Regions from separate parts of the Serratia sp. C2(1) genome, predicted to be linked through region 1. Evidence: predicted binding sites of a transcription regulator. Region 1 holds the regulator's gene; each other region holds the start of a gene.

What was found. The regulator PurR, encoded in region 1, represses purine synthesis genes. The targets are predictions, from matches to a motif close to CANGCAAACGTTTGCNTG.
Positions count from the first base shown of each region.
Region 2: carA (glutamine-hydrolyzing carbamoyl-phosphate synthase small subunit) is a predicted target of PurR. The motif match lies at 2,916-2,933, and genes of this name have one in related genera.
Region 3: tusA (sulfurtransferase TusA) is a predicted target of PurR. The motif match lies at 3,570-3,587, and genes of this name have one in related genera.

Region 1 is NZ_JAZFBA010000001.1:1,871,307-1,878,408, forward strand. It holds gene idi (isopentenyl-diphosphate Delta-isomerase) at 1-36, opposite strand, end outside; gene gloA (lactoylglutathione lyase) at 360-767, shown strand; gene rnt (ribonuclease T) at 847-1,527, shown strand; gene V2S86_RS08685 (Grx4 family monothiol glutaredoxin) at 1,599-1,943, opposite strand; gene V2S86_RS08690 (C40 family peptidase) at 2,358-3,176, shown strand; gene cydH (cytochrome bd-I oxidase subunit CydH) at 3,392-3,481, opposite strand; gene purR (HTH-type transcriptional repressor PurR) at 3,805-4,830, shown strand; gene punR (DNA-binding transcriptional activator PunR) at 4,811-5,773, opposite strand; gene punC (purine nucleoside transporter PunC) at 5,897-7,102, shown strand, end outside.
Region 2 is NZ_JAZFBA010000002.1:356,504-363,605, reverse strand. It holds gene carB (carbamoyl-phosphate synthase large subunit) at 1-1,387, opposite strand, end outside; gene carA (glutamine-hydrolyzing carbamoyl-phosphate synthase small subunit) at 1,544-2,692, opposite strand; gene dapB (4-hydroxy-tetrahydrodipicolinate reductase) at 3,164-3,985, opposite strand; gene V2S86_RS17265 (glycosyltransferase) at 4,248-5,507, opposite strand; gene V2S86_RS17260 (TauD/TfdA dioxygenase family protein) at 5,531-6,394, opposite strand; gene pvcA (L-tyrosine isonitrile synthase) at 6,485-7,102, opposite strand, start outside.
Region 3 is NZ_JAZFBA010000005.1:241,070-248,171, forward strand. It holds gene glpB (glycerol-3-phosphate dehydrogenase subunit GlpB) at 1-423, shown strand, start outside; gene glpC (anaerobic glycerol-3-phosphate dehydrogenase subunit GlpC) at 420-1,619, shown strand; gene V2S86_RS22330 (DcrB family lipoprotein) at 1,668-2,231, opposite strand; gene V2S86_RS22335 (GNAT family N-acetyltransferase) at 2,312-2,746, opposite strand; gene V2S86_RS22340 (7-cyano-7-deazaguanine/7-aminomethyl-7-deazaguanine transporter) at 2,789-3,454, opposite strand; gene tusA (sulfurtransferase TusA) at 3,675-3,920, shown strand; gene V2S86_RS22350 (zinc/cadmium/mercury/lead-transporting ATPase) at 3,977-6,292, opposite strand; gene V2S86_RS22355 (serralysin family metalloprotease) at 6,986-7,102, shown strand, end outside.

The DNA of each region.
Region 1 (7,102 bases):
ATCATCGGCATCAACCAGAATCAGCATTTCATCCATTAATGGCCTCCTTCGGCAAGGGCGATAACTTCGTACCGATAAGAAATCTAACCAGACCCAAATTTATCAATTGACGCGATTCAACCCTGACTTGCTTTCAGGCCACGCACTCCCTTGAGGTGGTTATAGTACTTATTTCCCTGATTCTAACGACAGCAGACTGTGCGTTTATCATCAGCATAGTCGATGCAACAGTGACAATGTCACCATTATCCTCATACCTTAGCCGCGTCGATACATTGAAATCCCTTATACGGCAACGCTATACTGGATTGGCTTCAATCCATTCGCCGTTGATGACGGCACACCCAATCAGAGGAATTATGCGCTTACTCCATACCATGATCCGCGTCGGTGACCTGCAACGCTCCATCGACTTCTATACCAAGGTATTAGGCATGCGCCTGCTGCGCACCAGCGAGAACCCTGAATACAAATACTCGTTGGCCTTTGTCGGTTATACCGATGAAAGCGAAGGCGCAGTGATTGAGCTGACCTATAACTGGGGCACCGACAGCTACGAGATGGGCACCGCGTTCGGCCATCTGGCGTTGGGCGTCGACGATGTGGCTGCCACCTGCGACAGCATTCGTAACGCCGGCGGTAAAGTGAGCCGTGAAGCAGGTCCGGTCAAAGGCGGCACCACGATTATCGCCTTTGTCGAAGATCCGGACGGCTACAAGATCGAACTGATCGAGAACAAACATGCCGGTCAGGGTCTCGGCCACTGAGAACGATAAGGGGCGCTTTCGGCGCCCTTCTTGTTATGCCTGCGATAACCGCCTGCAACCGGGCGTAAAATTTGCCATAATGCGCGCTGTATTCGATGAAGATAAGAAACTGATGGCCGAAAAAAGTGATCTTAACGCCCTGAGTGGTCGTTTTCGTGGGTTTTATCCCGTAGTGATAGATATAGAAACCGCCGGATTTAATGCCAAAACCGACGCGCTGCTGGAGATTGCCGCCGTTACGCTAAAAATGGACGAAGAAGGCTGGTTGCAGCAGGATGAAACCCTGCACTTTCACGTTGAGCCTTTTGAAGGCGCCAACCTGCAACCCGAAGCGCTGGCATTCAACGGTATCGATCCGCATAACCCGCTGCGCGGCGCAGTCAGTGAATACGATGCATTGCACACCATTTTTAAAGCGGTGCGTAAAGGCATCAAGGATCGCGGCTGTAACCGGGCCATTATCGTGGCGCACAACGCCAACTTTGATCACAGCTTTCTGATGGCCGCAGCAGAGCGCGCAAGCCTGAAGCGCAACCCTTTCCACCCGTTCGCCACCTTTGACACCGCAGCGCTGAGCGGGCTGGTGTTGGGGCAAACCGTATTGGCCAAAGCCTGTATTGCCGCCGATATTCCGTTCGACAGCACCCAGGCGCATTCGGCCCTGTATGACACCGAACAAACCGCTCAACTGTTCTGCGAGCTGGTTAACCGCTGGAAACGCCTTGGCGGATGGCCGCTGGCCATCGGTAATATCGACTAAGCTACAAATAAATCGGGCGGCCCAGTTTGCACTGGCGCCGCCCGATCTCTTCTTGCAATAAACCCGGGCCGTTATGGCTGCTGGTCTTCTTGCTCTTTATACTTCTCTGCCGTTTCTTTGATCAGCTGCTGCAGTTCGCCGCGCTGATACATTTCAATAATGATATCGCAGCCGCCGACCAGCTCACCGTCTACCCACAACTGCGGGAAAGTCGGCCAGTTGGCATATTTCGGCAACTCGGAACGGATATCCGGGTTCTGCAGAATATCAACGTAGGCAAAGCGTTCGCCACAGGCAGACAGCGCCTGTACCGCTTGCGCAGAGAAACCGCAGTTTGGCAGTTTCGGTGAACCTTTCATGTACAGCAGAATAGGGTTTTCACCGATCTGCTGTTGAATTTTTTCAATCGTCGTCATTTATTGCTTCCTCAAGCCACATCTCATGGCTACAACATGCATCACACTGGCTATTGTAGCGGCTGGAACAGTCGCAAGAAAACGCCATCTTTTGCAAGGGCATTCCCCCGTTGCCAATCGCGTCTCACCGGCAAGGCCATTCCGGTTAAAACATACGCTCAGAATAACATTTTTAATCCGACCATTTCACTAATATATTTTTCCGCCGTTCAGTGCCCTTTAATAATTCCGCCAGCGGCAAAAGGTGATTTTTTATACATCAATGGATTGATTTTTCAGCAAAAAAAAAGCCGTTAACGTTTTCTCACAATATGGATTATCATTTATGAGTTCTTCGCTGTTTTATATGGCGAAATTGGGGAATACTGTCATTCTTTCGATATCTGTTCCGGGGCCAAGGTTGGTAACGTCGACATGCGTTTAATTCTTACGCTTTTTGTGCTGTTGTTTACACAGCTATTCTTAAATCTGGCGCACGCTGCGCCACAGGCACGTGTTGCCGCCGAGCAGCGCAAGAGCCACGTTAATGAAGCTCGGCCGGATGACCGCAAGAAAAAGAAAGCGGCAAAGACCAGCAAAAAAGTGAAAGTTACTGCACCGCAAAAAACTACCAAGGTTTCCAAAGCCAAAACAGAAAAAACCGCTAAAAAGATCGTTAGCGCCAAATCGAAACACTCAACCCAGAAAATAGCCAAAATCAAAGTAACCCCACCTAAAAAGGGCTACAAAAAAGGCTATGGCCGCCATCGGGAAGCCGGTATGGCCACCGCCAAATTGGTACGTGACGATAAGCCACTGAAACTCAGCCCGGCGCACAAAAAGCGCTATCAGCACGCCAAGCAAACCGCCATGGCCAAGCTGATGGATCAAATGGGCAAACCTTATCGCTGGGGCGGGACTTCGCCAAGAACCGGTTTCGACTGCAGCGGCCTGATTTATTACGCCTATAAAGACGTCGTGAAAATCAAGATGCCGCGCACCGCCAACGAGATGTATCACCTGCGCGACGCAGCGCCGATCAAGAAAAACGAGCTGGAAAGCGGTGACCTGGTGTTCTTCCGCATCAACAACCGCGGCGTGGCCGATCATGTCGGCGTCTATCTGGGCAACGGCAAATTCATTCAGTCACCGCGTACGGGCGAGGAAATCCGTATCAGCCAACTGGACAACGACTACTGGCAAAACCACTACATTGGCGCACGCCGTGTGGTAACGCCGAAAACCATTCGATAATATCCCCCGCGGCTGGTACTCCCCCGGCCGCACTCCACGCAAGCTACGGCAATCGTTCTGTCCTTCGGTGCTTTCGCCGCGCTCTGACAACGCGTTAGCCAACCGCATGAAAAATTTCCAGGCATGGGTGTAGTTGGGTGCTTGTGAAAAAATATGACGTAATGGCAGGAAACGCGAACAGGCGCAGCAGGCTGCGCCTGTATTACAACCGGGGATCAGTTCAACGCCGCAGTGAAGCTAAAAGCGATAATAACGGCCAGCGCGCACACAGTAGTGAACAGTGACATTTTCAGATCGGTATCCATTACAACTCCTTTTCAGACGGGTTTTCCCAAGGATAAAAGGCACACAATTAATGCGTCAAACCATTTTCCCACAGTTAGGCAATAAAATCTTGTTATCATTTCCCGGTTTATAATACTGATTACCTCTTCCACTTTGGCTCAATATGGGACAAAATTCGCAGTTCACAACTGCGTACCGGCAAAATGCCCCTCCTGACCAAGCGCTGACGACTTCAACACACTAAAAACTCAGTTTCGCTTATTTGGAAGAAGGATCTACGCAGGCAAACGATTAACATCACACTTACATGCTGCAACATGTGAGCTCAGGAGTCATTCTTTACATGGCAACGATTAAAGATGTGGCCAAACGCGCTGGCGTTTCCACCACCACCGTTTCGCACGTCATCAATAAGACTCGTTTCGTCGCCGAAGAGACCAAAGCGGCCGTTGGGGCCGCGATCAAAGAGCTGCACTATTCTCCCAGCGCCGTGGCGCGCAGCCTGAAGGTCAATCACACCAAATCTATTGGTCTGCTGGCCACCTCCAGCGAAGCGCCCTATTTCGCCGAAGTGATCGAGGCGGTGGAAAACAGCTGCTACAGCAAAGGCTATACGCTGATCCTGTGCAATTCGCACAACAACCTGGACAAGCAACGCGCTTATCTGGCGATGCTGGCGCAAAAACGCGTCGATGGCCTGCTGGTGATGTGCTCTGAATACCCGGATCAATTGCTGGGGATGCTGGAAGATTACCGTAACATCCCGATGGTGGTCATGGACTGGGGCGCAGCACGCGGCGATTTTACCGATACCATTATCGACAACGCCTTCGAAGGCGGTTATCTGGCCGGCCGCTATCTGATCGAGCGCGGGCACCGCGATATTGGCGCCATTCCGGGCCAATTGGCGCGCAATACCGGCGGCGGCCGCCATCAGGGCTTTTTGAAAGCCATGGAAGAAGCCAATATCGAGGTGCGCGACGAGTGGATTGTTCAGGGCGACTTCGAACCGGAATCCGGCTACAAGGCCATGCATCAGATATTGTCGCAGAAACAACGTCCAACGGCGGTATTCTGCGGCGGCGACATTATGGCGATGGGCGCTATCTGCGCCGCCGATGAGCTGGGGCTGCGCGTACCGCAGGATATTTCAGTTATCGGCTACGATAACGTGCGCAACGCGCGCTATTTCACCCCGGCGCTGACGACGATCCATCAGCCCAAAGAGCGTTTGGGCGAGATGGCGTTCACCATGCTGCTGGATCGCATCATCAGCAAGCGTGAAGAGTCGCAGGTCATTGAAGTGCATCCTAAGCTGGTTGAACGCCGCTCGGTCGCCGACGGCCCCTTCATCGATTACCGCCGCTAGTCACACCGTCGCCGGGAGCCTGGGCGGTTTCCGGCGTCACTTCGCTCAGCCATTCCTGATTCAAGGTTTCACTGTCCCCCAGGTAGTCCAGCAGCCAGGCCATCGCCGGCGATGGGGTATTCTGCTGCCAGGTCAGGCAGCAGGGGCTGGCGGGAAATGGCTGTTGCAGTTGCAGCGCCACCAACTCACCGCGCTGCACCAACGGCAGCACCTGATGCGCAGGCATCATGCCGACGCACAAACCGGCGCACAAGCAATCCACCGCAGATGCCCAATCCGGCACCACCAACCGCCGCTGGTTATCCAGCGTCCAGGTAACCCGTTTGGGCAGATTGCGCGAGGTATCCTCCAGACACAGGGAAGGGAAAGGCCGGAGCTGATCATCGTTCAGCAGGCCATCCAACGCCGCCAATGGATGCTGCGGGCCGGCGACACACAACCAGCGCATATCGCCCATGTCACGAAAGGCAAAACCGCCGCCGACAGGCACCGCTCGCGTAGCGCCGATCGCCATATCGGCGCGGCCGTCCACCAACGCATCCCACACGCCGTTAAATACTTCCGGCTGGATCAGCAACTCAACATCGGGGAAATGACGATAAAAATCCAATACCAGCCGGCGGCTGCGCTGCGGCTTGACGATGATATCCACCGCAATTTTCAATTGGCCGCGCCAACCATTGGCCACCTGCTGGCACTGCCTGCGAGTGTCGAGCATTTTTTTGATGACACCACGCGCCTCCTGAATAAACAGCACGCCGGCCGGTGTCAGTTCTACATCACGATGACGCCGCTCAAATAGCGGCACCGCCAACCATTGCTCCAGTTGCCGCACGGTATAGCTCACTGCCGAAGGCACCCGGTGCAGTTCCTGCGCCGCCGCACTGAAGCTGCCGGTGCGAGCGACCGCGTCCACTACATCAAGAGAATATTCAGACCACATGGTTTTGCCTTCAATTTTTTTAACAGCACTTCGCAAATATTACCGTTTCACAAGCAGAGATCCAGCCGGATACACTTGCCGGCGCTAAAAACCTGCGACAATAAAATATTAATGAGAAATACCATGCGAAATTCCTTTGGTTTTATGTTCTATCTTGCCGGCCTGAGCATGCTGGGTTACCTGGCCACCGACATGTATCTGCCCGCTTTTGGCGTCATGCAGCAAGATCTGCAAATTTCCGCCGGCGCAATCAGCGCCAGCCTGAGCATTTTCCTGGCCGGTTTTGCCTTTGCTCAACTGCTCTGGGGGCCGCTCTCCGATAATTTGGGCCGTAAACCCGTGCTGCTGATTGGCCTGGCGTTGTTTGCCCTGGGCTGCCTCGGCATGCTGTGGGTGCAGAATGCCGTCCAGTTGTGGTCATTGCGCTTTATTCAGGCAATCGGTGTGTGCTCAGCCGCCGTCACCTGGCAGGCGTTGGTCATTGACCGCTACCGTGAAGGCAAGGCCAATCGCGTATTCGCCACCATTATGCCGCTGGTCGCACTTTCACCTGCGCTGGCACCCTTGGTAGGCGCCTGGTTGCTGAACCACCTGGGATGGCGGGCAATTTTCGCCGTTCTACTGGGTATCACCGTCATTTTGCTGCTACCGACGCTGTTGCTGAAGGAAAGCGCCAAAAGCGCGCCATCTGCCCAGCCCAAAAGCACCCTGAGCTTCTTCCAACTGCTGAAATCGCCGGTATTCAGCGGGAACGTCACCATCTTTGCCGCCTGCTCTGCCGGTTTTTTTGCCTGGCTGACCGGCTCGCCGTTTATTCTTGGCGATATGGGTTACAGCCCCAATGATATTGGCCTGAGCTATGTCCCACAGACGCTGGCATTCTTGTTAGGCGGTTACGGTTGCCGTACGGCGTTAAATCGCATTAATGGCAACACCCTGCTGCCGTGGCTGCTGGTAGGTTATGGCATCAGCATGGTGGCGTTATATCTGGTGGCAACAATGACCGAACCTACGCTGACCACATTGTTGATTCCATTCTGTCTGATGGCGCTAGTCAACGGAGCCTGCTACCCGATCGTAGTGGCGAATGCGTTGATGCCCTTCCCTGAAGGCACAGGCAAAGCCGCAGCCCTGCAAAATACATTGCAGTTGGGTTTGTGCTTTGTCGCCAGCCTATTGGTTTCGGCCTTTATAGCCCAACCGCTGTTGGCGACGGTAACGGTGATGGTTTCAACGGTCGTCTTAGCCGCGTTGGGCTATATGTTGCAACGAGGAAAAGTGATTGACGATGCACAGGGGGTGCAACAGGAACATGCTAACTCTGCGTCA
Region 2 (7,102 bases), on a different contig from region 1:
GGAACCAGCGGTCGACGTTGGTCAGGTTAAACACGCCGTCTACCGACATGCCGGCACGGAACGCGTCCGCGATGTACCAGATACGGTCACAACCGGCATCTTTCAGTTCGCGACGGATTTTGGTCAGCGCTTCCGGATCGTCCAGGCTCACTTTCGGGTCGAAGCCGGTGGCGCCCACTTCCAGACCGCGCAGCGCTTTCTGCAGCGACTCTTGCTGAGTGCGGCCAATCGCCATCACTTCGCCGACGGATTTCATTTGGGTGGTCAGGCGGTCGTTGGCGCCGGCAAATTTCTCGAAGTTAAAGCGAGGAATTTTGGTCACCACGTAGTCGATGGACGGCTCAAACGACGCCGGCGTGCGGCCGCCGGTGATGTCGTTCATCAGTTCGTCGAGGGTATAACCCACAGCCAGCTTGGCGGCGATTTTGGCAATCGGGAAGCCGGTGGCTTTTGAGGCCAGCGCAGAAGAACGGGACACGCGCGGGTTCATTTCGATGACGATCAGGCGACCGTTTTTCGGGTTAACCGAGAACTGCACGTTGGAACCGCCGGTTTCCACGCCGATTTCACGCAGCACCGCCATCGAGGCGTTACGCATGATTTGGTATTCTTTGTCGGTCAGCGTTTGCGCCGGTGCTACGGTGATGGAGTCACCGGTATGGATGCCCATGGCGTCGAAGTTTTCGATAGAGCAGACGATGATGCAGTTATCGTTCTTATCGCGCACCACCTCCATTTCGTACTCTTTCCAGCCGATCAGCGATTCGTCGATCAACAGCTCTTTGGTTGGCGACAGATCCAGGCCGCGCTCGCAGATCTCTTCGAACTCTTCGCGGTTGTAAGCGATGCCGCCACCGGTGCCGCCCATGGTAAAGGAAGGACGGATGATGCACGGGAAGCCAACGTCGGCGGCAACCGCCAGCGCTTCTTCCATATTATGTGCGATACCGGAACGCGCAGTATCCAGACCGATTTTCTTCATCGCCACGTCAAAACGGCGGCGGTCTTCGGCTTTATCGATAGCATCGGCCGTGGCGCCAATCATGGTCACGCCGAATTCGGCCAGCACGCCCTGACGCTCCAGCTCCAGCGCACAGTTCAGCGCGGTCTGGCCCCCCATGGTCGGCAATACCGCATCCGGGCGCTCTTTTTCGATGATTTTACGCACCACTTCCCAGTGGATCGGCTCGATGTAGGTCGCATCGGCCATTTCCGGGTCGGTCATGATGGTGGCCGGGTTGGAGTTCACCAGAATGACCCGGTAACCCTCTTCGCGCAGCGCTTTACACGCCTGGGCACCCGAATAGTCGAACTCACACGCCTGGCCGATGACAATCGGGCCAGCGCCGAGGATCAGGATGCTTTTTATGTCTGTACGTTTTGGCACTTTTTTGCTCCTCGAACCCGTTTACTCTCTGCTGCGCTCGGTGATGCTTCGTCAAAACCGGCTCAAAATGCTCATTTACTGAGTGTAAACTCTGCTTTTTCGCCTATTTTTTCCTTGCCTGACCTTCGCTCGCGACGAGACTAAACATGTTCTTGATTATTTGGCGTTAGAACGGTAAGTCTCGATCAGTTCGATAAAGTGGTCGAACAGCGGCGCGGCGTCGTGCGGGCCCGGGCTGGCTTCCGGGTGGCCCTGGAAGCTGAACGCCGCTTTGTCGGTGCGGTGAATGCCCTGCACCGTATGGTCGAACAGCGATTTGTGCGTTACGCGCAGTTCGGCCGGCAGGTTATTTTCGTCAACCGCAAAACCGTGGTTCTGTGCGGTGATCATCACGCAGTCGTTATCCAGATCTTTCACCGGATGGTTGCCGCCGTGGTGGCCCAGCTTCATCTTCACGGTTTTCGCACCGCTGGCCAGCGCCAGCAACTGGTGGCCGAGGCAGATGCCGAACACCGGAATGTCGGTTTCCAGGAACTGTTTGATGGCGGTGATGGCGTAATCGCAAGGCTCAGGGTCGCCCGGGCCGTTGGACAGGAAAATGCCGTCCGGATTCATCTTCAATACTTCATCTGCCGGGGTCTGCGCCGGCACGACCGTCAGGCGGCAGCCGCGATCCACCAACATGCGCAGGATGTTGCGCTTGGCGCCGTAGTCGTAAGCCACCACGTGGAACGGCAGCTCGGAGGCCGGCTTGGCTTCCGGCAGGTCGCCTTCAAGCGTCCAGCTACCCTGCTGCCAGCTGTAGGCTTCTTTGGTGGTCACTTCTTTCGCCAGGTCCATGCCTTTCAACCCCGGGAAACCCTGCGCCTTGGCCAGCGCCAGCGCGGCGTCCGGCGAGTCGGCGGCGATGATGCAGCCGTTCTGTGCGCCTTTCTCGCGCAGCAGGCGGGTCAGCTTGCGGGTATCGATATCGGCAATCGCCACGATGTTGTGACGCTTCAGGTATTCAGACAGGCCTTCTTCGCTGCGGTAGTTGCTGGCAATCAAAGGGAGATCACGAATGACGAGGCCTTGGGCGTGTACCGCGGAGGATTCTGCGTCGGAAGCATTGGTGCCGACATTGCCGATATGAGGATAAGTAAGAGTAACGATCTGGCGAGAGTAGGAAGGATCAGTGAGGATTTCTTGATAGCCGGTCATCGACGTATTGAAGACCACTTCCCCCACTGCCGTACCCTCTGCCCCGATGGCCCGACCGTGGAATTGGGTTCCGTCTTCCAGAACCAATAGCGCTGACTTAATCAAAACACCCTCCGAGGAATAATCAATCACAATATTTGCATATTAATTCAGATATCGCGATCTAAATCAATGCAAAAACCGCCCTCAAGGCCAATTTTTGGCAAATTGGGCGCATTTTAATGATGAGTGCTCCGCTTGTCTACCCAAAGCGCCATTTTTTCTCTTATTTTTGCACTTCTCAACGTTTAATAGGGTCAGCAGCCATAAAAACCCAGCTAAACTCGGGTGAGTAAACGGTTGCGAGGAAGAATGACGAAAAAGTGCGTTTCCAAAGGCTCATTCCTGATTGAAAAACATCGAAAAGAGAAATTTTTGACGAAAAAATGCAAGAAAACCATAAAAAAAAAAGCATCACAGCAATATATCAAACCAAACCAATCATTTTTAATGTTAAAAAAAAGGACAATAAAATTATTGTCCGTTAATCATAGTATTATGATCAATACAACCACATCACGATGGTATTCAAATTGATTATAACTGGTCCAGACCGAGCACGTCGCGCATATCAAACAGGCCTTTATCGTGACTATGCAGCCAAGATGCCGCCCGAACCGCACCACTGGCAAAAGTCATGCGACTGGAGGCTTTATGGGTGATTTCCACCCGCTCTCCGATGTCGGCAAACATGGCGGTATGCTCCCCGACGATATCGCCGGCGCGAATGGTGGCAAAACCTATGCTCTTGGGATCGCGCTCGCCGGTATACCCTTCGCGCGCATAGACGGCGCACTCTTTCAAGTCACGCCCCAGCGCACCGGCAATCGCCTCGCCCATGGCCAACGCAGTGCCCGAAGGAGCATCCACTTTATGGCGGTGGTGCGCTTCAACAATCTCAATGTCGGTGTAGTCGCCCATCACCTGAGCGGCTTTTTCCAACAGTTTCAGCACCAGGTTGACACCCACGCTGAAATTGGCGGCGAACACGATGCCAATCTGTTGCGCGGCGGCGCGGATGGCCGCTTTGCCTGCATCGTCAAAACCGGTGGTGCCGATCACCACCGCCTTGTTATGTTCGACGCAGAAAGCCAGGTACGCCAGCGTGCTTTCCGGGCGGGTGAAGTCGATCAGAATATCGAAGTCATCGACCACCTTTTCCAGGCTGTCGCTGACGGTAACGCCCAGCGCGCCCACGCCCGCCAGTTCACCGGCATCGGTGCCGATCAGGCTTGAACCCGGACGCGACACCGCAGCCCCCAGCACAACGCCCTGCGTCTGATGTACCGCCTGGATCAGTTGGCGCCCCATGCGGCCGCCGGAACCCGCAATCGCAATGCGGATTTGTGAATCAGTCATGCTTGCTCTCTTCTTGATTAGACGCCTACTCCATAGGCTATAGGTTTAGGGTAACTGCCCCACAGGATCACCGCCAGAAGATTCATTTCATAATTAGAAAATTATGATATCCCCCGCTTTTCATCAGTAATGTTGTCAATGGGTTAACAACCGGTCAAATAAAACCCGTTTTTCAATTGTACATAATCATGCAAATTTGATGAGAAAAAACCGCATAAAAAAGGCGCCGCAGAGGGCACCCAAAGGAACTCGATGACGGCTTTCAGCCGGTCAAGGCTGCCACCTCTTCGGCAATCGCCGCCAATGCATCATGGCGGGCATAGTCGGCCTGTACCAACGCCGCGCGCTGCCGATAAATCGGCTGCGACAGGATCTGCTGCACGGCCTGCCGCAGTTGCGCTTCATCCGGCTCGCTGGTCTGCAGGTTAATGCCGCAGCCCGCAGCCACCACCCGAGAGGCCGCCTCGAGCTTATCTTCACCGGTACCGGCGACAATCAAGGGCACGCCATGATCCAGCGCGTAGTTGATCGAGCCATAACCGCCATTGGTGATCAACAGCGCCGCCTGCGGCAGCCAGTGCTCGAAAGAGATAAACTCCCGTACTCTGGCGTTGTCCGGCCGTTGCGCCGGCACTCCGTCAACCGAGCGACCGCCGGTGGTCGCCAGCACCCGCACCGGTAATTCCGCCAACGCTGTTAGCGTCGGAACAATCAACTGGTGCAGATCGACATTCGCCAACGTACCCTGCGTCACGATAACCAACGGCCGAGGATCCGCTTCATCCCACTCTCCCCCGTCTTGCGGTGCCGCCGCGGCACCGCGCAACGGGCCGATAAATCGCACGCCTGCCGGCAGATCCTCGCGCGGATACTCCAGCGCCGGGGTAGCCAGTTGCAAAAAGCGATCGCAGCCACCTATCAACGCATCCGTGAACGGCTGTTGCAACGGCCCGCCACCAGATTGCACCATTGCGGTATTGAAACTCTGCTGTACCTCATCGAGCAACACGCGGGTGGCTTCATCCACCAGCTGTTCACGTCGCAGTTCATGCGGCAACAGCGCCGGGGGAATGCGCGGCCCGTAGAAGATGGAATCGCGTGAAGAATACGCCAACGGCGTCACGCCAATACCTATCACCGGCAGACGATCAGTTGCCTGCAACAGCGGCAATACCCCGTAAAAGCAGTTTTCCACCATCAGCAGATCGGTCGCCTCGGCGGCTATCGCCGCCCTCAGTTGCCGGTCCAGCAACGGGATCGGCGCGGCGAAGAAATCTTTCAGCGCCAACGCCATCTGCGCATTGCCCGGCGGCAGCGCGGCGCGTTCGGGAAAATGCCGCTCCAGATAGCGATAATCGAAATCCACCTGCGCATCGAAGGGCACAAACTGCGCCCCCGCCGCTTCGGCACGTTCGCGGAACAGCGCACCGGTCATCACCCGTACCCGGTGGCCCTGCGCAATCAGGTAGCGGGCAATCCCCAGCATCGGGTAAACGTGCCCTGGGGTGGCGACGGCCGCCATCAGTATCCTTGCCATATGTTCCGTTATGCCTCTGCGTTGGCCGGCTTCAGCGCCAGGTTGGCGCACACCGGGTTGCTCTGAATATGCACGCGCTGCAGATGACGAGCGGAGCGGGCGGTGAAACCTTCACGTCCGTGCAGCAGCGAGAAGTTATCCGCCACCACCACATCGCCCTGCTGCCACGGGTGAGCGTAATAATGGCGAGGATCGTAGAGATGCTGCTGCAGAGTCTGATGGAAAGCCTCTTGCTCTTCTTGCGGCACGCCATGATATTCAAGCGCATGCTGGTTAAGGAACTTCTTGCCCTCCGTCGGCGGTTCGTTGTAGCGCATGATCAACCCGCTGCCGCTCGGATGCGTCACCACCAGCGGCGAACAGACCTCGCCGCCATAGTGGACCACTTGCTTGATCCGATAAGAAATAGACACCTTCAGCCACTGCGCCAGCAGCGACTCATCGGCACTGGCCAGTAGCCGCGTAGTATCGACAAAGGTGGTGCGGCCGCCTTCATCCTGCGACGGTGCCGCCACGCAGTGGAATAACTGAAACTCCGGAATGGTCGGTTTGTACATGCCATCCCAGTGCAACGGGACGTAGCTGCTGTCGAAGATATGATCTTTGGCGTCCGGGTGCTCCTTCACGTCCAGCACCGCGCCGAACGGCCACATCATGATCTCTCCCCAACCGCCGGCATAGCGGGCCAGCACCTGAGGATCGGTAAAGCCGGAGTCGAAACCGCGCAGCACCAGCAGATGGTGCCTTTGCGCCAGCGCGCGCAGCGCCGCTACCGGCAGTTCGCCGATCTGTTGCCCGGGATGTTGCGGGGTCAGCACTACGCCAAACGGGGTATTCAGTTCAATGCGGCAATTCAGTTGTTGATTGTCCATCGGTGGCTCTCCTTGAAGCGAATTTGCTGCTCACACGGCAACCGTGCCGTTAAAACACGCCCGCCAACGTGGCGGGCGTAACCTGGCGTGTTACGCCACCTGAGGCTGTTCGATCAGGTAATGGCTTGGCGTGCCGCGGATCGCTACCAGCTCACCCGCCAGTTGCTGAGCGTCTTTGCGCTTCATCAGCACGAACTGGCCATTGACGTTTGCCGCCACACCGTGCCACGGCGTCAGCCAGTCGTCTTTGGTCGGCATCATATGGATGCCCATTTTCAGGCTGTCAGCGGGTTGCGGGTGGATCGACAGGCGTATCGCCGCCGGGAAATGTTGAGCCAGCAGGTTACCCCAGGCCCAACTGCGCTGTATCACGCCGCAGGCGCGCTGTTTGGCGTCTTTCTGCAACGCTGCGTTGGAGCCGCTGTAACCCGGCAACTGGCTGTCTTCATACAGAAAACGGGTAATGGCGCGATACAGCTGCAGCCCCTGTTCGTCCTGCATCAGTTGCTGCTTGATGGCCTCCTCAGGTTCGGCGTAGCCGTCGACCAGCAGTTGACGCAGCAGATCGTAGTCGTCGGTATGTTCCGCCAGCCCTTCGACGTCACCCAGGTTGAATACGCTCAGGTGCGTCGCCCCCACCTCGTGCAGCAGGTTTTCAATTTCGCGCTGATAATGGTTGATGGCCTCGTCGCTGACGCGGATCAAATC
Region 3 (7,102 bases), on a different contig from region 1:
GTGCAGCGAGCGGATATCGACGCCGGGCGTGTTACCGGCCTCTACACTCGCAACCACGGCGATATTCCGTTGCAGGCGCAGCATGTGGTGCTGGCCAGCGGCAGCTTTTTCAGTAATGGGCTGGTGGCGGATTTTGACGGCGTGCGTGAGCCGGTGTTTGGGCTGGACGTAGCAAGCCGTACGGAGCGCGCCGACTGGAGCCGCAGCGATCTGTTTGCTCCGCAACCTTATTTGCAGTTCGGCGTACGCACCGATGGCCGGCTGCGTGCGTTAAGGCACGGGGAGGCGCTGACCAACCTGTATGCCATCGGGGCGGTCACCGGCGGGTACGATCCGCTACGGCAAGGCTGCGGTGCCGGCGTTTCGCTGATCGGGGCGCTGCATGTCGCGCAACAGATTGCCGCAGAGGAGGAGCGACCATGAGTCTGCAGAAAGACAACAGCTTTGAAAACTGCATCAAATGCACCGTCTGCACCACCTATTGCCCGGTCGCCAAAGCCAACCCGCTCTATCCGGGGCCAAAACAGGCGGGGCCAGACGGCGAACGCCTGCGGTTGAAAGATCCGGCTCTGTACGATGAAGCGCTGAAGTATTGCACCAACTGCAAGCGCTGTGAGGTCGCCTGCCCGTCCGACGTCAAAATCGGCGATATCATTCAGCGCGCCCGCGCCGATTACGCCCAGAACAAACCGACGCTGCGCGACGCCATCCTCAGCCATACCGACCTCATGGGGTCGCTGTCGACACCCTTTGCGCCCATAGTCAACGCCGCCACCGGTCTGAAACCTGTGCGTGCGCTGCTGGACAAAGCGCTGAAAATTGACCATCGCCGCGCGTTGCCAAAATATTCGTTCGGCACCTTCCGCCGCTGGTATCGCCGGCAGGCGCAGGCCCAGCAGCGCTATACCGAACAGGTGGCGTTTTTTCACGGCTGCTTCGTCAATTACAACCATCCGCAGTTGGGCAAGGATCTGATCAAGGTCTTTAACGCGATGGATATCGGCGTGCAACTGCTGAAGCGCGAGAAATGTTGCGGCGTGCCTTTGATCGCCAACGGCTTTATCGCCCAGGCCAAAAAGCAGGCCGAAGTGAATGCCGAATCCTTGCATGAGTCGGTACTGGAGCGCGGTATTTCTGTGGTGGCCACCTCGTCGAGCTGTACCTTTACCCTGCGCGATGAATATCCGCACCTGCTGGAGGTGGATACCTCGGCGGTGCGCGAGCGGGTAGAGTTGGCGACGCGTTATTTGTATCGCTTGCTCAACCAGGGCCGCACGTTGCCGCTGAAACGCACGCCGTTGCGGGTGGCGTATCATACGCCCTGTCATATGGAGAAAATGGGCTGGACCGCCTATACGCTGGAGCTGTTGCGGCAAATTCCGGGGCTGGAGCTGGTCGTGCTGGATTCGCAGTGTTGCGGCATTGCCGGCACCTACGGGTTTAAATCGGAGAACTATGCGACTTCGCAGGGGATCGGCGCGTCGTTGTTTCGCCAGATAGAGGAAAGCGGTGTGGATCTGGTGGTGACCGACTGCGAAACCTGCAAGTGGCAAATCGAGATGTCGACCAGCAAGCGTTGCGAACATCCGATCACCCTGCTGGCGCAGGCATTGGCGTAATCGGTAATGAGGTGGCGAAACGGGGGCCGGCGTGCCGGCCCCTTGGGATTACGGCTTCAGTTTCAAGGTGTTGATGATGCCTTCGGCTTCACTTTGCGCCTGCTGCTGGTTATCCGCCGGCAGCGTTACCTGAATGGTCAGCATATTGTTATCCAGTGTGCCGATCAGGATCGAAGAGTAGGCTTTCTCGCCGCCGCTGGTGATGATGCTGTCCAATTGGCGCAGAGGGACGCCGTTAACCTCGATGGCTTTGTTGGTAATCACCTGCAGATTGGCGTCACGCGAGCGCTGGGTGTCTTCCAGACGCTTGGCCAGCGTTTCCAGGTTGTCGGCGGTCTTGTCGCCGAGGATCACGATCACTGCGCGCTGGCCGGTGCTGTCGGCGTAAACGTGCATGTTGTTCGCCTGGTTGCCCAGCTTACCGCTCTGGTCCGCCATGCCGACCGGCAGGGTGAACGCCAGTTTACCGTCCAGTAAACTCACCTGTTGCCCAGCCGGTGCGCTGGCCGCAGTACCGTCCGCCGGCGCCTTGGTGTCTTTGGTGTCGCCGTCACAGGCCGCCAGGCCAAGCACTAACAGGCTGATACCCATCAATTTTGCTACTTTACGCATTGGGCTTCCTTCTTCCTTTCAGGTAGGTTTTTACTGCCGTATCGCAACCTATTCCACGTTGAAATGCAAGGCAGATGTTGTCACAAGGTTTTTTCAAGTAATAGCCGATAATCAGCCACTTCGCCTTTCTTTTCCAGCTGAACAATCTGATAGTGATTGCCGATGAGCATCATCAGCATCGCCTGGAACTGATTGCGTGTTTTCACCCTCACCTGGCGATAGCCCTGAGCCTGTGCCCAGCGCTCCTGTTCAGCCAATAAGGCCTGCGCCACGCCGTGGCGGCGAAACGCCGGCAGCACGCCGCCCAGCCAGCTGTAAAATACCTTCTCTTGCGTCTGATAGCCCAGTTTGAAACCGGCGGGTTGGCCGTCAATTTCTGCGAGCAGCAGGTGACAGGCGGACGGCCCGATGCGTCGCTGTAAATCGGCCAGGCTATGCAGGCCACCGAATTCGGGGATTTGCCGGTACAGGGCGTGGATTTCTTTGAGGGTGGCGTGGCGGGTCATGACTGTCATTGGCGGCCTCCGTAGGATGCAGGCCGCCAATGATAACACGGGTCAGTTCGCTTGCAGGCCGCCGTCATTGCGGCGGACGGCAATGCGCTTAAGCAGCATATTCAGCAGTACGCCATACATCGGCAGGAAGAACAGCAGGCAGATCAAAACCTTGAAGCTGTAATCCACCAGGGCGATCTCTACCCAGTTATTGGCCATAAAGGCATCGCTGCTCTTATAGAACGCAATAAAGAAGAACGACAGAGTATCGCTGATATTGCCGAGGAACATTGCCGCGGCAGGAGCAACCCACCAGGCACTGCGTTGGCGCAGGCGGTTGAAAACGTGTACGTCGAGGATCTGACCGAGCACGTAAGCCATAAAGCTGGCGATGGCGATACGCGCCACAAACAGGTTAAAGCTGCCCAACGCGGCAAAGCCCTGCCATTCGCCCTGATAGGTTACGGTAGAAATCACGTACGAGATGAACAGCGCCGGGACCATTACCGAAAGAATGATACGCCGCGCCAGCGGGGCGCCGAAAATACGCACCGTCAGATCGGTTGCCAGGAAGATGAACGGAAAGGTAAAGGCTCCCCAGGTGGTATGGAAGCCGAAAACGGTAATCGGCAACTGCACCAGGTAGTTACTGGAGGTAATGATGACAATATGGAACAGCGATAGCCAGACCAACGCGGTGAGGCGCTGCTGAGCGGTAAACGAATACATGTTGTAGCCTTTTTAGTCGTGGGGTGAGGGAACCCAGAGTTTCTTGTCGCAACAGCAAAATGCGCTGCGCGGCGGCATGATACGCGTTTGCGCAACCAATGCAATGGTTAAATTTAACGCAAACGTTAACGCATCTTGCGCAGAAAAACTACCGGCGTAAACTAGGCGCCAATGAGATGCGGCGGGTGTTCGCCGATCGCTTTTGATCGAGAAAAATTGCATGACTGACTTATTTGCCCAGGCAGACCAGACGCTTGATGCGCTGGGGCTGCGCTGTCCGGAACCGGTGATGATGGTGCGCAAGACCGTACGCCATATGGATGACGGTCAAACCCTGCTGATTATTGCCGATGATCCGGCCACCACCCGCGATATTCCGGGCTTCTGCCGCTTTATGGAGCACACGTTGGTGGCGCAGGAAACCGACAAGGCACCGTACCGCTACCTGTTACGCAAGGGCGTCTGAGCGAGGTGAGTTGCACCTCAGGGGCGACTTGATTCGCCCCTGAGGTATGCCGTTGTCTAGTTGCGTTTCTTCAACAAGCGCAGGGCGTTTGCGGTGACCAGCGCGGTAGCGCCCGAGTCCGCCAGCACTGCCAGCCACAACCCGGTCATCCCCAGCAGGGTGGTGATCAGGAATACCCCTTTCAGCCCCAGCGCAATGGTGATGTTTTGCCGAATATTGGCGTGCGTGGCGCGCGAGATGCGGATCATCTCCGCCACACCGACCAGCCGGTTATGGGTCAGCGCCGCGTCCGCGGTTTCCAGCGCCACGTCGGTGCCGCTGCCCATGGCGATACCGATGCTTGAGGCTTTCATCGCCGGCGCATCGTTGATGCCGTCACCGATCATCGCCGTCGGGCGCAGTTCACTCAGTCCGATCACCGCCTTCACTTTATCCTCCGGCAGCAGCCCGGCACGGTAATCGATCCCCAGTTCAGCGGCAATCGCCGCCGCCGCCCGCGGGTTATCCCCGGTCAGCATCACCCCGTGGATCCCCAGGGCATTCAGTTCGGCAATGGCCTGTTTGGCGTCGCTGCGCAGCGTATCACGCAGCGCCAGCAGGCCGATCGCCACGCCGTCTTCCAACACCACCACCACCGTTTTCCCTGCGTTTTCCAGCTTTTCCACCTGGTTTTGCAACTGTGCGTCGAGCTGGCCTGCCGCCAGTTTGGCAGGTGCGCTGATCAACAAGGTTTTGCCGTCAACCTTGCCCTCCACCCCGACCCCTGCCAGAGCGCGACGGCTCTGAGCCGGTGGCAGAGGGGTGCCATACTGCTCGGCCCGTTTGATAATTGCCTGCGCCAGTGGATGGTGGGAGCCGGTTTCTACCGCCGCCGCCAGGGTCAGCAACTGCCGCTCGCTGAAGCCGTTGCTCGGCAGCACATCCGTGATCCTGGGTTTACCTTCCGTCAACGTGCCGGTCTTATCGAAAGCGATGGTTTGTACCTGGCCCAGCTGTTCCAGCGCTGCACCGCCTTTAATCAGGGCGCCGCGTCGAGTGGCCGCCGCCAGCCCGGAAGTAATCGCTGCCGGAGTAGATATGACCAGCGCACAAGGACAACCGATCAGCAGCAGGGTCAGGCCGCGGTAAATCCAGATATCCCAGGGCTGTGACAGCAGCAGCGGCGGCACCAGGATCACCGCAACGGCCAGCAGCATAATCGCTGGCGTGTAGTAACTGCTGAACCGGTCAAGAAAACGTTCGATAGGTGCGCGGCGCTCTTCGGCCTCTTCAATCAGTTGCAGAATGCGGTCGATGGCGTTTTTGCCCGGTTCGGAAATCACCTTCATTTGCGCGGCCTGATCGACCGACAGGCTGCCCGCCGCCACTTTCTGGCCCTGCAGGCGTTCGACCGGCACCGATTCGCCGGTCAGGGCGCTTTCGTCAAAACTGGCGAACGGATTGAGCAGTTCGGCATCGGCCGGCAGGCGGCCGCCGGGGGCAATTTCAATCACATCGCCGGGGCGCAGATCGGAGACCGGTACGCGTTTGCGCTCCGAGCCCCGGACCAGCAAAGCATCTTCCGGCACCAGTTCCATCAGCGCCTTCACGCCACGGCGAGCGCGGTTGGCGGCGTAGGATTCCAAGAGTTCGCCAACCATAAACAGCAGCAACACCATAGCCGCCTCGGCGGTGGCGCCGATAAACAGCGCGCCTATTGCCGCCACGCTCATCAGCGTTTCAATGGCAAACGGCGTACCGGAGCGGATCAGCCGTAGCGCCTTGGTCGCGACCGGCGCCAGACCGACCAGCGTGGTGGCGATAAACGCAATGCGCCCCAGCTCAGGGTTGACCTTATCGAGTGCCCAACTGACCACCATCAGTGCGGTGAGCAGCAGCAGCGGGCCAAACTCCTTCAGGTGTGATGCCTTGGGCGACTCGGCTTTGGTTGCCTGGATGCCGAGCAGGGTAAAGCCGGCCTGTTGCACCGCATCCTGGATGCGCAGACTGAGATCGGATTGGGCGTCGACCACCAGTTTTTCAGTGGCGAACAGTACGCGAGCGTTTTCTACACCGGGAATGCCCGTCACGGCGTTCTCTATTTTTTTGGCGCAGCTTGGGCAGTCCATGCCGGTGACTTTCCAACTGTAACGCCGGCTACCGGAAGGAGGGGCGGCAGCCAGCCTGTCGCTTTCCTCATCCTGATCCTCATGATCGTCCGTGCTGCAACAGCTGGCGCCATGATCGTGCGGGTGAGCGTGATCGGTTTCAACGGCCAGGTTTTTTTGCTCGCTGCTGCAACCGTGTTGGGTTTTACCGTGGCTGTGATTGCAGCCGCAGGTACCTTCTGCAGGGTTATGTTCCTGATGATTATGGTTTTGATGGGTATGCATAACGTCCCCCTCCGGGCAGTTAATGATGTTCATTGCGCCGACTCTACACCCTGGAGTCAACTCCAGAGTCAAGCGCCGGGATGAGAATTATTGCTAACTGTCATGCGGAGAGGGGGCGAACGATAAAAAGCGTTTGATAGCAGGATAATAATGCAAATATTAATATATTGGCGATGCAAGAAGGTGTTTTTCGACAATGCACCCTCAGGTCGTTAGTCGATATAAGAAGATGTTATTTCCAAGCGAACTAAAAAATCCCGCCGACTAATAATAAAGAGTTATTAATCTATAACTGTTTAGTTAAATTTAACTCTTTTGTTCAAAACAGCCAGCATGATCCGCTTGTGTCTGCAGGTCGCATTTTTATTGAAGTTTGTAACCAACTTATCGGGTATTGGTTGCCTTTGATTTGTAAATAAGATCAAAAAGCAGCATAAATATCTTTCGTTATTGAAATATATAGTTGATTATTTTATGTTCAGTTTTGAGTCCGTGCCTATAATTGGAATCGATTACCATTTCTGTTGGTAATATTATTTACTGATATCTATGCATTAATTCTATCTAACACACTGCCGGTAACGGCGCATAAACCCCTTCCCGTAAGCCGGTGGTTCGTCCATCGCGGCTTTCTGGCAGGTTATGTCTATCTGTCTGATTGATAACAATCAGCTAATGAGTGGAATCGAACCAATGCAATCTACTAAAAAGGCAATTGAAGTTACTGAGTCCAGCCTCGCCGCTACCGGATCCGGCTATAATGCTGTAGAGGATCTGTTGCATTACCACGAGCGTGGCAACGGGATTCAG